Regions from separate parts of the Streptomyces drozdowiczii genome, predicted to be linked through region 3. Evidence: riboswitches for the same ligand, from Rfam matches in the RefSeq annotation. Region 3 holds a riboswitch; each other region holds the start of a gene.

The links. Region 3 has a riboswitch for cyclic di-AMP ahead of NEH16_RS03305 (M23 family metallopeptidase). Riboswitches for the same ligand answer to the same signal wherever they lie in the genome.
Region 1: it holds a riboswitch for cyclic di-AMP, as region 3 does, so the genes downstream of both, NEH16_RS28235 (LysM peptidoglycan-binding domain-containing protein) here and NEH16_RS03305 (M23 family metallopeptidase) in region 3, are expected to answer to the same signal.
Region 2: it holds a riboswitch for cyclic di-AMP, as region 3 does, so the genes downstream of both, NEH16_RS19155 (transglycosylase family protein) here and NEH16_RS03305 (M23 family metallopeptidase) in region 3, are expected to answer to the same signal.

The regions. Positions count from the first base shown of each region.
Region 1 is NZ_CP098740.1:6,204,127-6,208,888, forward strand. It holds gene NEH16_RS28225 ((2,3-dihydroxybenzoyl)adenylate synthase) at 1-709, opposite strand, end outside; gene NEH16_RS28230 (2,3-dihydro-2,3-dihydroxybenzoate dehydrogenase) at 762-1,598, opposite strand; cyclic di-AMP (ydaO/yuaA leader) riboswitch at 2,023-2,207, shown strand; partial or broken gene NEH16_RS28235 (LysM peptidoglycan-binding domain-containing protein) at 2,211-3,076, shown strand; gene NEH16_RS28240 (antitoxin) at 3,256-3,444, shown strand; partial or broken gene NEH16_RS28245 (SpoIIE family protein phosphatase) at 4,363-4,762, shown strand, end outside.
Region 2 is NZ_CP098740.1:4,193,051-4,197,812, forward strand. It holds gene NEH16_RS19145 (cytochrome P450 family protein) at 1-493, shown strand, start outside; gene NEH16_RS19150 (transglycosylase family protein) at 600-1,643, shown strand; cyclic di-AMP (ydaO/yuaA leader) riboswitch at 1,929-2,097, shown strand; gene NEH16_RS19155 (transglycosylase family protein) at 2,102-2,818, shown strand; gene eno (phosphopyruvate hydratase) at 3,126-4,406, shown strand; gene NEH16_RS19165 (FtsB family cell division protein) at 4,516-4,762, shown strand, end outside.
Region 3 is NZ_CP098740.1:727,159-731,920, forward strand. It holds gene NEH16_RS03300 (SGNH/GDSL hydrolase family protein) at 1-846, opposite strand, end outside; gene NEH16_RS03305 (M23 family metallopeptidase) at 1,030-1,953, opposite strand; cyclic di-AMP (ydaO/yuaA leader) riboswitch at 1,957-2,116, opposite strand; gene NEH16_RS03310 (tyrosine-protein phosphatase) at 2,526-3,338, shown strand; gene NEH16_RS03315 (DUF6126 family protein) at 3,350-3,526, opposite strand; gene NEH16_RS03320 (helix-turn-helix domain-containing protein) at 3,537-4,145, opposite strand; gene NEH16_RS03325 (aspartate aminotransferase family protein) at 4,234-4,762, opposite strand, start outside.

The sequences.
Region 1 (4,762 bases), 5.5 Mb from region 3:
CGAGGAAGCGGGTGTCCGCGTCGACGCCGCAGATCTCGTTGGAGCCGCGCAGCGAGTAGATGTAGTCGTCGTGCGTACGGGGGATGAGCTTGGGCACCCCCGTGGTGCCGCCGGACAGCTGGAGGAAGGCCAGGTCGTGCGGCTCGGGCCCGTCCTCGGGCTCCCCGGCGGCGTCGCACGGCACATCGGACAGGGCGGTGTGCTCGCCCGGGTCGCCGACGACGAAGACGTGCTTCAGGGTGGGCGCCTGCTTCCGTACGGCGGTGGCCAGCGCGCGGTGGTCGAATCCGGCGTGCCGGTCCGGGATGACGTAGGCGACGGCCTCGGCGAAGGAGCAGAAGTAGCCGATCTCCGTCTCGCGGTGGGCGGGCAGCGCGTACACCGGGAGCGCGCCGATCCGGAAGAGGGCGAAGACGACCTCGGCGAACTCGGCGATGTTGGGCAGTTGGACGACGACCCGGTCGCCCTTGGCTATCCCGCGCGCCCGGAAGCCGGCCGCCAGCCGGGCCGCGCGCTCGTCCAGCTCCCGGTACGTCCAGGCGCGGCGCTCGGGCGCGGGGTCGATCAGCGCGACGCGGTCGCCGTGGGCCTCGGCCCGTTCGCGCAGCATGCCGGTGAAGGTCTCGCCGCGCCAGTGCCCGGCCGCGCGGTAACGGGCGGCGAACTCCGCGGGCCAGGTCGGGGCGTCTTCGTACGGTGCAGCAGTCATCGTTCCAGGTCTCCAGGGGGAGGGCCGTTTTCGGGGGCGCCGGGCGGACGGATCAGGCGCGCAGGGTGGCGCCGCCGTCGACGTACAGGTCGTGCAGGGTGATGTGGCGGGCCCGGTCGGAGACGAGGAAGGCGACCGCCTCGGCGATGTCGGCCGGCTCGGCGATCCTGCCCAGCGGTATGCCCGTGCGGTAGCTCGCCAGGTCCCCGGCTATGACGCGCCGCGCGGCGGGCCCGTCGTCGTGCGCCTCACCGGCCGGCCACATCCCGCGCTGCATGTCGGTGAGCGTGGAGCCGGGCGAGACGGTGTTGCAGCGGACGCCCCGGGGGGCCAGCTCCAGGCCGAGGCACTTGGTGAACATGACGGAGGCGGCCTTCGAGGCGGCGTACGCCGCCATGGTCGTACGGGGGATGCCGGCGGCGTTGGACGCGACGGTGACGATGCTGCCCGCGCCCCGGTCCGCCATCCGGCCCGCCACGGACCGCGAGACGTGGAAGACCCCGTCGGTGTTGACGGCGAAGGTCGCCCGCCAGTCCTCGTCGGTCAGCTCGGTGACGGGTGAACAGCGCAGGATCCCGGCCACGTTGACCGCGATGTCGAGGGCGCCGAGCGTGTCCTCCGCATCCGCGACCAGGGCCTCGACGGCCGCCGCGTCCGTGACGTCCAGCGTCCGGGCCACGACGCTCCCCTCGTACTCCCGGGCGAGGGCGTCGACGCCCTCCGGGGCCGCGTCGGTCGCCAGGACCCGGCAGCCGCGCGCGACGAGCGCCCGCACGACCGCCTCTCCTATACCGCGTCCGGCTCCTGTCACGAGGGCCAGCCGCCCGGCGAGTTCCTGGTCGGCGGGGGCGACGGAATGACGGGAAGAAGGGGCGGAACGCGGCGCCATGGTCTTGGGGTCTCCCTGTGACGGTGAACGAGGGGCGGCAACACTTAGGTAAGCCTAACCATAGAGTGATCACGCCGACGAGGGGGTCCGAATCCGCGATCCCGGCCGTTTCCCGGGTTGCCTCATGTCCCTTTTGAGCCTATTTAGGCAAAAGGTCAATTGCGGGCGTTCGGGGTGGTTTTGATGATGTCAGATGATCTCAAAACGGACGAATGCTGCCATTGTGTCCTCAGTGGGCAGCGTCACGTCAGCCGTTTCTGACGCGCAATCCGATCTCCCGGTTCCCAGTCGTGCCAAGAAATTTGACTTCCCCCGGCGCGGGCGATCATGAGCATTTCCTTTGATTGATCTTGCAAAACAATTGTGATCAGCAATTCCGGGCTTGTTCCGGCCGTCGTTTCTCGCTTACGGTCCCGTCATCAATCCGGATGGAACGCCGAATCCTGCCGCCGTCCGGGAACCCGACCACTCACGTACGGCAGGAGCGGGGGACCCAGGTTTGCCGCCGGTCCGGAATCCGGAGCGGCTAGGGGTGAAGTCGCCATGCGCGACCGGACATCTCCAGTCCGAACCCGACAGCTCACCTCGCAGGCGACGGAGAGGAAATACGCCATGCCCATCACGGGTAAGCACCGTCGTGCCAAGTCCGCGTCCCTGACCCGCGGTTTCATCGCCGTCAGCGCGGGCGGAGCCGTTCTCGCGCTCCCCCTGATCTCGGCCGGATCGGCTTCCGCCGCCCCCGCCAAGACCGTCGTCGCCGAAAAGGCCGCGGCCCCGACTTCCGTCGCCGGCAAGGAAATTGCCGTGCGCAAGGCCACGCCCACCACCTATTCCGTGGTGTCCGGCGATTCGCTTTACAAGATCGCCCAGGGGCATTCCCTCAGCGGCGGCTGGGAGCGGCTGTACAAGGACAACCGCGGTGCGGTCGGCAGCAACCCCGACCTCATTCACCCGGGCCTGAAGCTCACCATCGGCGCCAAGTCCGAGGCCGCCGCCCCGAAGGCCGCGAAGAAGAGCGCGTTCAAGGCGGAGACCGCCGAGAAGAACGGCGACACCGCCCCCGGACCGAGAGCGCCGACCGCGCCGACCGCTCCGAGCGCACGGTTGTCCCGGTCGCCGCCGAGAAGCCCGCCGAGACCCAGGCGTCCGTCACGTACACCGACGACCTCGACGGCTGGATCAAGGAATCCCTGGCGATCATGGGGCAGCAGGGCATCCCCGGCAGCTACGACGGCATCTACCGCAACATCATGCGCGAGTCCTCGGGCAACCCGATGGCGATCAACAACTGGGACATCAACGCCGTCAACGGCACCCCCTCCAAGGGTCTGCTCCAGGTGATCCAGCCCACCTTCGACGCCTACCACGTGCCCGGTACGTCGACGGACATCTACGACCCGGTCGCCAACATCACGGCCGCGTGCAACTACGCCGCCGCCACGTACGGCTCGATGGACAACGTCTTCGGCGCGTACTGATCCACACCGGCCCCGCGCTCGGGGCAGGGCCGTGAGCAGGGGTGGAAAGAAGCGGAAGCGCTTCTTTCCACCCCTTTCGCGTGCCCTGCCGCCCGCGGCGGCGCCGGCGCCCGTCCCGGAATGCGAGGGCACGGCAGGACGTGGATGCTGGAACGGTCAGCGTCTCTAGGAGGTCAGTCATGGGCATGCTCGACAAGATCAAGGACATGATCAAGGGGCATCCGGACCAGGCCCGCCAGGGAGTCGAGAAGGGCGGCGACTACGTCGACAAGAAGACCGGCGGCAAGTACGGCGGCCAGGTCGACTCGGCTCAGCAGAAGATGAACGACCAGCTCGGCGACCGCCGCCCGCCCGACCAGGGCCGGTAGGCGCTCGCACGGACCGTACGGGAGCGGTGGACGCCACAGCCGGTGGTGTCCACCGCTCCCGCGCGTCCGGGGCGGCCTCCGACGTGCCGCGCGGCCCGCCCGGGAGCATCCTTGCTGTGTGACCTGGCACGGCGCGGCCGGGCAGCTGCCGTTCGGCCCGAGCGACGGCCCGCCCGCAGGACCGGAGGACGGCCGGGCACCGGACGACCTGTCCCTGGTGCTCGCCCAGTCCGTCGTACACGCCATCGAGGCGGTCGGCGGCCGGGCCGGCGGGATCTACCTCCCCTCGCGCACCCCCGGCCTGCTCCGGCTCGCCGTCCTCGCCGGATTCCCCGGCCCCCTGCTCCGCCCTGGTGGCGGATGCACGTCAACCGGCCGTTCCCGGTCGCCGAGGCGTTCCGCACCGGCAGCCCGGTGTATCTCACCGACGCGGAGGACGCCATGCGGCGCTTCCCGCAGCTGATGGCCGGACTGCCGTTCCCCTTCGGCTCCCTGTACATGCCGGTACTGCGCCGCCGCGCACCGGTGGGCGTCCTCGTCGTCCTGCGCGGTGCGACGGCCGACGAGCCGGTGCCCGCCGTCGAGCGGGACCGCCTCCAGCGGATCGCCGACCGCCTTAGCACCGAACTGGCCGGCCTCGCGGACGCCGGCATCCGGCCCGAGTGGGAGGGCGAGCCGCTCCCCGTACAGCTGCCCGCCAGGACCTCGCCGCCCGTGCGCATCGGCCGCTTCGACTGGAACCTCGCCACCGGCGCCGTGGAGGCGGACGCGGATCTCGACGCGATCCTCGGCACCGGCACCGGCGGCTTCCCCGGCACCATCGGGGCCCTGGCGGCCAGACTGGCGCCGGAGGACGTCTACGGCCTCTGGGCGCTGGCCCGGCAGGCGGCGGACTCGCACGGCCCCGTCGTACGCCGGATGCGGCTACGCGGCCCGGACGGCCGCTCCCACCTGCTGGAGGTCTCCGGGCGCCGGGACGACGGCGCCGGCCGCGGCGGGCACCTGACCGGCTTCCTGGTGGACCTGGGCATCGGCCCGGTCGTCGCCGAGGCCGCCGACCGGCTGCCGCGCGGCATCTTCTCGCTCGACCGCTTCGGCCGGATCACCTACGTCAACCCGCTCGCCGAGGACATGCTCGGCCGGCACCGCGCCGCCCTGGTCGGCCGGGTGTTCTGGGAGGCACTGCCCTGGTTCGCCAACCCGGCGTACGAGGACCACTACCGGGCCGCGATGATCTCCGACGCCCCGGTCCACTTCCTCGCCCGCCGCGACCCGCCCCCCTGGCTGTCCGTCTCCCTGTACCCGGGGCACGACGGCC
Region 2 (4,762 bases), 3.5 Mb from region 3:
CCCCGCCGAGCGCGAGCGGCTGCAACGCGCGCTGGCGGCCGGCGACAGCGAACTGCTGGCCACCGGGGTCGAGGAACTGCTGCGCTACGACGGCCCGGTGGAGCTCGCCACCTGGCGGTTCGCCACCGAGCCGCTGACCATCGGAGGGCAGCGCGTGGCGGAGGGCGATCCGGTGCTCGTGGTGCTCGCGGCGGCCGACCGGGACCCCGAGCGGTTCGCGGGACCGGACACCCTGGACCTGTCGCGGAGCGACAATCAGCACCTCGGCTACGGCCACGGCATTCATTACTGTCTGGGAGCGCCGCTCGCGCGGCTGGAGGGACAGGCCGCGCTCGCCACTCTGCTGACGCGCCTTCCGGACCTGCGACTTGCGGGAGAATCGGGGGATTTGCGGTGGCGCGGCGGGCTCATCATGCGCGGACTGCGCACTCTGCCGGTGGAATTCACGCCGGGGGCGCGCACCCGGGAAAGTGACGCTCTGTCAACTCTGTGACTTTCGCGTGATCTCTACTGCATCGACTTGTGACTCACGTTCGAGTTTCGCTAGGTTCACCGTTCGACTCACCAGTCGCTTGTCAGTCACACGGAAGGCATCTCCCATGGGCTCCGCGAACGGCAGACACCGCCGCCCTCGTCAGGCACCCGCCATCGTGGTCGCCGCAGGCGTCACCGGCTCGGCCATCGCCATCCCGCTGCTCGGCGCGGCAAGCGCACACGCCGCGGACACCGCGACCTGGGACCGGGTGGCCGACTGCGAGAGCGGCGGGACCTGGAGCGCCGACCTCGGCAACGGCTCCTACGGCGGTCTCCAGTTCACGCCGGAGCTGTGGAAGGCGTACGGCGGCGAGGCTTACGCGGAGCGCGCCGACCTCGCCAGCCGCTCGCAGCAGATCGCGGTGGCCGAACGGGTCCTGGCTGCCAAGGGCCCGAAGGCGTGGCCCAGCTGTGCGGTGATCTCCGGGCTCACCAAGGCCGCGGGCAAGGCGGACGTGGACCCGGGCGACCAGGACGCGGACGAGCCCGCCCGGAGCGCCGACTCGGGCCTCGACGCCGGTCTCGGCACCGACCCGGTGGACGACGCGTCCTCGGCCTCCTCGGCCACCCCGTCGGACGCGGCGTCCGGCTCGGCCGCCACGGAGAAGAAGGCCGGCAAGGGCTCCGGCAAGCACGCGGGCAAGAGCGCCGACGCCTCCCCGTCCGCCGACCCCTCGGGCACCCCGTCCGCCGACCCGTCCGCCTCCGCCGACCCGTCCACGACGCCGTCCGCCGACCCCTCCGCGGACCCCTCGGCGAGCGCGGCGGACGACGCGCGGGCGAAGGGCGGCAAGCACCGGGGCGCCCCGGCCGCCGACGAGGCCGCCGGGACGGCCGAGGGGCGGGACGCGGGCCGGCACGCCTCGCGGGGTGACGGTGACGCACGCGACAGCGCCACGCGGCCGGCTGACGGCACGTACACCGTACGGCCGGGCGACAACCTCTGGGCGATCGCCGACGCGCAGGAGCTGCCCGGCGGCTGGCCCGAGCTGTACGAGGCGAACAAGGCCGAGGTGGGCTCCGACCCGGACCTCATCCTGCCCGGTCAGAACCTCGATCTGGGCCTGGCCGGCCCGGCCCCCGAGAAGGTCGCCGAGAGCGCCGGATGAGCCGTTAGAGCCCTCTGTGCTTTGGGTGGTTTAAGAGGCCCATGTCCCACTTTTGACCGAGTGAGACATGGGTCTCTTTGCGTGAACTCACGCTGCTTGTCCGGGAGGTCCCGCCGCATCCGTTCCGACCTGCACAAATGAGGGTTCATCGGATGCTCTTACGGGATGATTATCCGGTATGTCCTTCTTTGAATATGGCCGGTGGGTGTGATTACGGTCGGAACCGCTCGCACCGCGGGCCCCGTCGACCGTCACGCCGAATCCTGCCGTCGGTCGAAGGGAACAGACGCGAAAGCGCCGTAGGCAGGAGCGGGGGACCCAGGTAGGCGCTGGGCCCGGTCGTCGGGAGACGAACCGGGGCCGGCTAGGGGTGAAGTCGCGCCAGGAGCGCGGCCGGGCAACTCACTTGGCCCGAACCCGACAGCTCACCTCGCAGGCGTCGGTGAGGAGAAGACTCGATGCTGCTCAACCGCAAGGGCAACAAGCACCGCCGCCCCTCCAAGGCCGTCCGTGTCGCGACGCTCGCCGGTGTCGCCGGTGCCGCCGTCGCCGTGCCGCTGATGGGCGCGACCAACGCCTCCGCCGCCTCCGTCGCCACCTGGGACGCCGTCGCCCAGTGCGAGTCCGGCGGCAACTGGTCGATCAACACCGGCAATGGCTACTACGGCGGCCTGCAGTTCTCCCAGTCCAGCTGGGCCGCCGCCGGCGGTACGCAGTACGCGCCCCGCGCCGACCTGGCCACCAAGGCCCAGCAGATCGCCACCGCCGAGAAGCTCCTCGACATGCAGGGCCCGGGCGCCTGGTCCTGCGCCGGTGCCGGCAACCTGACCAACGACGGTGTCGACCCGGGCGTCGACACCGGCTCCGGTGCCGCGAAGCAGGAGGCCGCCCCCAAGCAGGAGGCCGCCCCGAAGAAGGCCGAGCGCACCGAGGCCCCGGCCACCAACCGCTCCGACCGCTCGGACGCCCCGAAGAAGACGGTCACCACCCCCACCGGCAAGAAGGTCGCCAAGGGTGACGGCGAGTACAAGGTCGTCGCCGGTGACACGCTGAGCAAGATCGCCTCCGCGCACCACGTCAAGGGCGGCTGGGAGCGGCTGTTCAAGCTGAACAAGGACATCGTCCAGGACGCCGACCTGATCTACCCGGGTCAGCAGCTCCACCTCACGAAGTAACGAAGCAGCCGCGATCCCTCCTCGCTGATCGCTCAGGCCGCCCCGGCCCGGCACGCACTCTCCCCCCGTGTGTGCCGGGCCGGGGCACGCCGCATCAGGGGCGTTCGCACCTCGTGGACCGTTCAACTGTTGTAGTTACTGACCAGTAAATATTTGGCGTTCCGCCCCGGTATGCCCGCCCTCGGGTCCTTTTTCGTCCCAGGGGACGGGCGGTCGGCCGACGCAGACGGCCGGGCCGGTTAGGCTCTTGTCGCAAGGCCAAAGCGACCCTGCACAACCAGCGTCATATCCCAGAAGGAGATGCCTCGTGCCGTCCATCGACGTCGTCGTAGCCCGGGAAATCCTCGACTCCCGGGGCAACCCCACGGTCGAGGTCGAGGTCGGCCTCGACGACGGCAGCACCGGTCGTGCTGCTGTTCCGTCCGGCGCCTCCACCGGCGCGTTCGAGGCCATTGAGCTTCGCGACGGCGACCCCAACCGCTACCAGGGCAAGGGTGTCGAGAAGGCCGTCCTGGCCGTGATCGAGCAGATCGGCCCGGAGCTCGTCGGCTACGACGCCACCGAGCAGCGCCTCATCGACCAGGCGATGTTCGACCTGGACGCCACGGAGAACAAGGGCTCGCTCGGCGCCAATGCCATCCTCGGCGTCTCCCTCGCCGTCGCCCACGCCGCCTCCGAGGCCAGCGACCTGCCGCTGTTCCGCTACCTCGGCGGCCCGAACGCGCACCTGCTGCCCGTTCCGATGATGAACATCCTGAACGGCGGCTCGCACGCCGACTCCAACGTGGACATCCAGGAGTTCATGATCGCGCCCATCGGCGCCGAGTCCTTCTCCGAGGCGCTGCGCTGGGGCGCCGAGGTCTACCACACGCTGAAGAAGGTCCTGAAGACCAAGGGCCTCTCCACCGGCCTCGGCGACGAGGGCGGCTTCGCGCCGAACCTGGAGTCCAACCGCGCCGCCCTCGACCTCATCATCGAGGCCATCAAGGAGGCCGGTTACGCCCCGGGCAAGGACATCGCGCTCGCGCTCGACGTCGCCGCCTCGGAGTTCTACAAGGACGGCTCGTACGAGTTCGAGGGCAAGTCCCGCTCGGCCGCCGAGATGACCGAGTACTACGAGGAGCTCGTCTCCGCGTACCCGCTGGTCTCCATCGAGGACCCGCTGTACGAGGACGACTGGGCCGGCTGGAAGGTCATCACCGACAAGCTGGGCGCCAAGGTCCAGATCGTCGGCGACGACCTCTTCGTCACCAACCCGGAGCGCCTGGCCCGCGGCATCGAGGAGGGCTCCGCCAACGCCCTGCTCGTCAAGGTCAACCAGATCGGTTCGCTGACCGAGACCCTGGACGCCGTCGAGCTGGCCCAGCGCAACGGCTTCAAGTGCATGATGTCGCACCGCTCCGGCGAGACCGAGGACGTCACCATCGCCGACCTCGCCGTCGCCGTGAACTGCGGTCAGATCAAGACCGGCGCCCCGGCCCGCTCGGACCGCGTCGCCAAGTACAACCAGCTGCTGCGCATCGAGGAGATCCTCGACGACGCGGCGGTGTACGCGGGCCGCTCGGCGTTCCCGCGCTTCAAGGGCTGACGGCCCGTCGGGGGCTGACGCCCCCTCGGGTACCCCCCGCCTCCGTCCGTCCCCGCGCCCGGTCACGTACCGTGTGCGGGGACGGACGTCGTAATGGGGAGGCGGGAACATGGCCGTGAAGGACAGGGACCGGTTCTCCACCGCGACCCGGCTGCGGCTGCTCGGTGAGCAGACCGCCGCCCGCGTCTACCGGTCCCAGAACCGGCGCCAGGCCCGCCGCTCCCGGCTCACCGGCCGGGCCGCCTTCCTGGCCCTGGTCGTCTGCTCCCTGGTCGTCGCCCTCGCGTATCCGATGCGGCAGTACGTGTCGCAGCGCGACGAGATCGCCGACCAGCGCAGGCTGGCCCGCGAGGCCG
Region 3 (4,762 bases):
CAGCAGGTCCGGCCGCTTCGGCTCGACGTGGTCGCCGGAGGACTCGCCGCGCAGGCGTCGTCCGATCCACGGGACGAGGTATTCGCGCGCCCAGTGGATGTCGTCGCGGCGGATCTCCAGCGTGCCGCGCGGCGGCTGCGGCGGCCACGCCTGGTCCGGGTCGGCCGGCACGTCCAGGCCGAGGACCTGGGCGGCGCGCAGCGCGACCCGGGTGTGTCCCTCGGGCGACAGGTGCAGCCGGTCGCCGTCCCAGGCGCGCCGGTCCTGCACGGAGCGCAGCGACCACAGGTCGAGGACCGGGCAGCCGTAGCGGTCGGCGATGGCCCGGACGTGGGCGGTGTAGGTGGCGATCTTGCCGCGCAGATGGCGCAGCACGGGGACGCCTCGGGTGTCGAAGCCGGTGGTGACCATGACGGTGCCGACCGACCGCGTGAGGTCGGCGACCGCCCGCTCGAAGCGTTCAGCCACGTCGTCCGGGTCGGTGCCCGGCCGGATGATGTCGTTGCCGCCGGCGCAGAAGCTCACCAGATCGGGGGCGAGTTCCTTGGCGCGGGGCACCTGCTCCTCGACTATCTGGTCGAGGAGGCGTCCTCGTACGGCGAGATTGGCGTACCGGAAGTGCCCGTGCACGGAGAGGGGTGAGCCCTCGGCATCCGTCCGAATGCCGGGCTCCGGGAGCCGGTCCGCGAGAAGTACCGCGAGCCGGTCGGCCCAGCCGACGAACGTTCCGTCCGGGCCGGGGTCGCCGACTCCCTCGGTGAAGCTGTCGCCAATCGCCGCGTACGACCCGATGGCGCCCTGTCGGTCGACGGCGCCCTGCTGGAGGTTGTTCGAATCGTCTGCCACAACCGCATATCCTGCACCCCGGAATGTGACCTACGCGACCGTAATAAGGGGTTGACGGGTGGTGAGATAAACCACCCGGTCAGTTTTCGGTAAAGGGGGAATAAGCAGAGGGACGACGCACCGCCGTGCGCCGTCCCTCTGTGTCGTTCGGTGACCCGGATCACCGGGCCGGTACCGCTCGGATCAGACGTAGATCCCGTGCGACGCCAGGTAGGCGATCGGGTCGATGTCCGAGCCGTACTCCGGGCCGGTGCGGACCTCGAAGTGGAGGTGCGGGCCGGTGGCGTTGCCGGTGGAGCCGGAGAGGCCGACCTGCTGGCCCGCGGTCACGGTCTGGCCCGCCGAGACGGAGAGCGAGGACATGTGGCCGTACTGGGAGTAGTGGCCGTCGGCGTGCTTGATGACGACCTGGTTGCCGTAGGCGCCGCCCCAGCCGGCGGTGACGACGGTGCCGGAGGTGATGGCCTTCACGCTGGTGCCGGTGGAGACGGGGAAGTCGATGCCGGTGTGGCTGCCGCTGGACCAGCTGGCGCCGGAGGCGCGGTAGGCGGTGGTGTGGTTGCCGGGGACCGGGTGGACGTAGCCGGAGGCGTTGTCCTGGGAGGCCGGGGCCTCGGTCTTCGCCTCGGTCTGCGCCTCGGTCTTGGTCTCGACCTTCGTCTCGGCCTTGGGCGCGGCCTTCGCCTCGGTCTTCTCGGCCGTCTTGGCGGGGGCCTTGGACGGGGTGGTGGCGGCGGGGGCCGCCTTGGCGCCGAGGGTCAGCTTCATGCCCGGGAAGATCAGGCTCGGGTTCTCGCCGACGACCTCGCGGTTGTCCTGGTACAGCTTGTGCCAGCCGCCCTTGAGGTGGTGCTGGGCCGCGATCTTCGACAGGTAGTCGCCGGAGACGACGGAGTATGTGGTGGTGCCGGTGCTCTTCGCGGGCTTGGCCGGGGCGGTGTGCGCGGCGGCCGACTGCGACGTGGCCGGGGCGGACTGCTCCGCGGCGTGGGCACCGGTGGCGCCGAGCAGCGGAAGCGCGATGACGGCTCCGCCGGCGCTCGCGGCGACGACGCCGCGGGCGATGGTGCTGGACTTGGGACGGCGGTGCTTACCCGAAATGGGCATGAAGAATTTCCTCTCCGGCGCCTGCGAGGTGAGCTGTCGGGTTCGGGCTGGAGATGCCCGGCCGCGCCTGGCGCGACTTCACCCCTAGCCGTCCGGTCGTCCCGGTCGGCGGCTTACCTGGTTCCCCCGCTCCTGCCACACGGTGAGTGGGTGCGAATTCCGGACGGCGGCAGGATTGGGCGTTCCATCCGGATGGACATGGAACGTAAGCGAGCCGGGGCGACGGAAACAAGCCACACGTTCGGCACCGCATTCCGCACCGGAATTGCGGTGCGGAATTCCGGTCACACTCCGTGGATTACGGATCTTGGCTTTCCGCGCGGCGCGGGGACTACCCAGCCGGGCCGTCAGCACACACCGTCACGGATATGATCCCGCTCACGAGCGGGTGATCATCTCCCGCACAATCGGGGCAAGTTGGCAATATCCCATCAATACGGACATGCCATATCCCTCGCCCGGGTCGGCACCGAGCGGGCGGCCGAGATGATTGCCCCAGGAACCGATGTCGTATCGTCGCGGTCGTGGGCCCGTCGGCGATACGCGCCGGGGCAGAGCCTCCAGGAGTGACCGTGACGCAGCAGCTGCCGCAGACCCCGCCGACGGAGCCCGTCCTCACCGGCGTCCGCAACTTCCGCGACGTGGGCGGCCTGCCCACCACCGACGGCCGTCGGGTCCGGCACGGCCGGCTCTACCGCAGCGGTCACCTGGCGCACGCCACGGCGGAGGACGCGGCCTTCCTCGGCGGGCTCGGCCTGCACACGGTCTTCGACTTCCGCAATGCGGCGGACCACAAGCTGGACGGCCTGGACATCGAGCTGCCCGGCGTACGGAACGTGAGCATCCCGCTCAGCGACCCGGCGGACGGCGCGGAGTTCTGGCGGATGGTGCGCGACGGCAATCTGGCGGAGCTGCGCTCGATCCTGGCCGACGGCAAGGGCACCAGCCGCATGGTCGCCTCGTACCGCTCGATCATCCTGGAGCGCACCGCCGAGCACAGCCGGGTGCTGCACGCCCTGGCCGAGGACAGCGTCCCCGCCCTGATGCACTGCGCGGCCGGCAAGGACCGGGCCGGGCTCTCCATCGCGGTGACGCTGCTGGCGGTGGGCGTCGGGCGGGAGACCATCGAGGCCGACTACCTCAAGTCGAACGACGCGCACCGCCGCTACCGCATCCGGCGCAGCGACACCTCGGCCGCCGGGATGTCGCCGGAGGTGCTGGAGCTGCTCAACCCGCTCTTCGGCGCCCAGCCCGACTACCTCGCCGCGGCCTTCGCCGCCATCGACGAGACCTGGGGCGGCACCGACCGCTACCTCACCGACGGGCTGAAGCTCACGCCCGCCACCCGTGAGGAGCTGCGCGAAAGGCTCCTCGACGAGAGCTGAGCCGGCCTCCCCTACTGGTTGTGCATGCCGACCGCGAAGAGCAGGTAGAGGAACGCCGCGATGACGTGCCCGGCCACGAGATAGGCGAAGAGCCGGATGACGAGTCCGCGCGGCATCTTCCTCTCCTGGGTGTCGGCACCGGGACGCGGAGCCGGGGTGAGCGGGTCGTAGTGCTCTGAATCGGACATGACGGGCCTCTCAGCGACGGTGGACCTGGCCACCGAGGCACAGGTCGGCGGCGGGGCTCTGCAGCAGGGTGTGGACGAAGAGCAGCTCGGCGCCCTCGGGTTCGGGGGCGGCGATCCGGTGCGGGGTGAGCGAGTCGAAGTGCGCGCCGTCCCCGGGCGCGAGGTCGTGGACCGTCTCGCCGAGCGTCACCCGGAGGCGGCCGGTCAGGACGTACAGCCACTCCTCGCCGGGGTGGACGCGGACCAGGTCGCCCTGGGCGCCGTACGGGACGCGGACGCGCAGCGCCTGCATCGCCCGGCCGGAGCCGCCGGCCTGCTGGTACAGCCAGCCGTCGGCGGCCGGGCCCTCGAACGGGCGGCCGCGGACGATCGCGTCACGTTCCGGGGGGATCTCACCGAGGAGTTCGGAGACCGTCGTACCGTAGATCCTGGCCAGCTGGAGCAGCATCGGCAGCGAGGGCTGGCGTCGGCCCGTTTCGAGCCGGGAGAGGTGGGCGGGCGAGAGCCCGGCCCGCTGGGCCGCGGTCTCCAGGGTGAGACCACGGCCGCGGCGCAGATCGCGCAGGCGTGGCGCGACACCGGGCAGCTCACCGGCCGCCAGGTCGTCCGGAGGGTTCATGCCTCCATTGGGCCCAAGAATTTCCCCTGAGGCAAATTTCTTGCCTCAGGGGCAAAAGCGTGGGCCAAAAGCGTCGGGCAACAGCGTCTCAGCGGTTGGCGACGGCCTGCTTCACCAGGGTCCGTCCGAAGTCCCACATCAGTCCCCCGCCGCTGTGCGCGTCGTCCATGACGGCGGTGAACGCCTCCACGAAGCGGTCGACGTCCGCGTCGTCGATGACCAGCGGCGGGATCAGCTTGATCACTTCGAGGTGGTCGCCGGAGACCTGCGTGAGGATGCGGTGCTTCTGGAGCAGCGGCACGACGACCATCTGCGCGAAGAGCCCCTTGCGGGCCGCCTGGAGCATGGTCCAGCGGCTGCGCAGCTTCAGCGAGGTGGGGCGGCCGAACTCGATGCCGATCATCAGCCCGCGCCCCCGTACCTCGTGCAGCAGCTCGTAGCGCCCGACGAGCGCGGACAGCCGCTCGCGGAGCAGGTCGCCGGTGCGCCGCGCGTGCGCGACGGTCTCCTCGTCCTCCATCACCGAGAGCACCGCCAGCCCCGCCGCCATGGCCTGGGCGTTGGAGCCGAAGCTCGCGGAGTGGACGAGGACCCGGTCCATCGAGGAGTAGACCCGC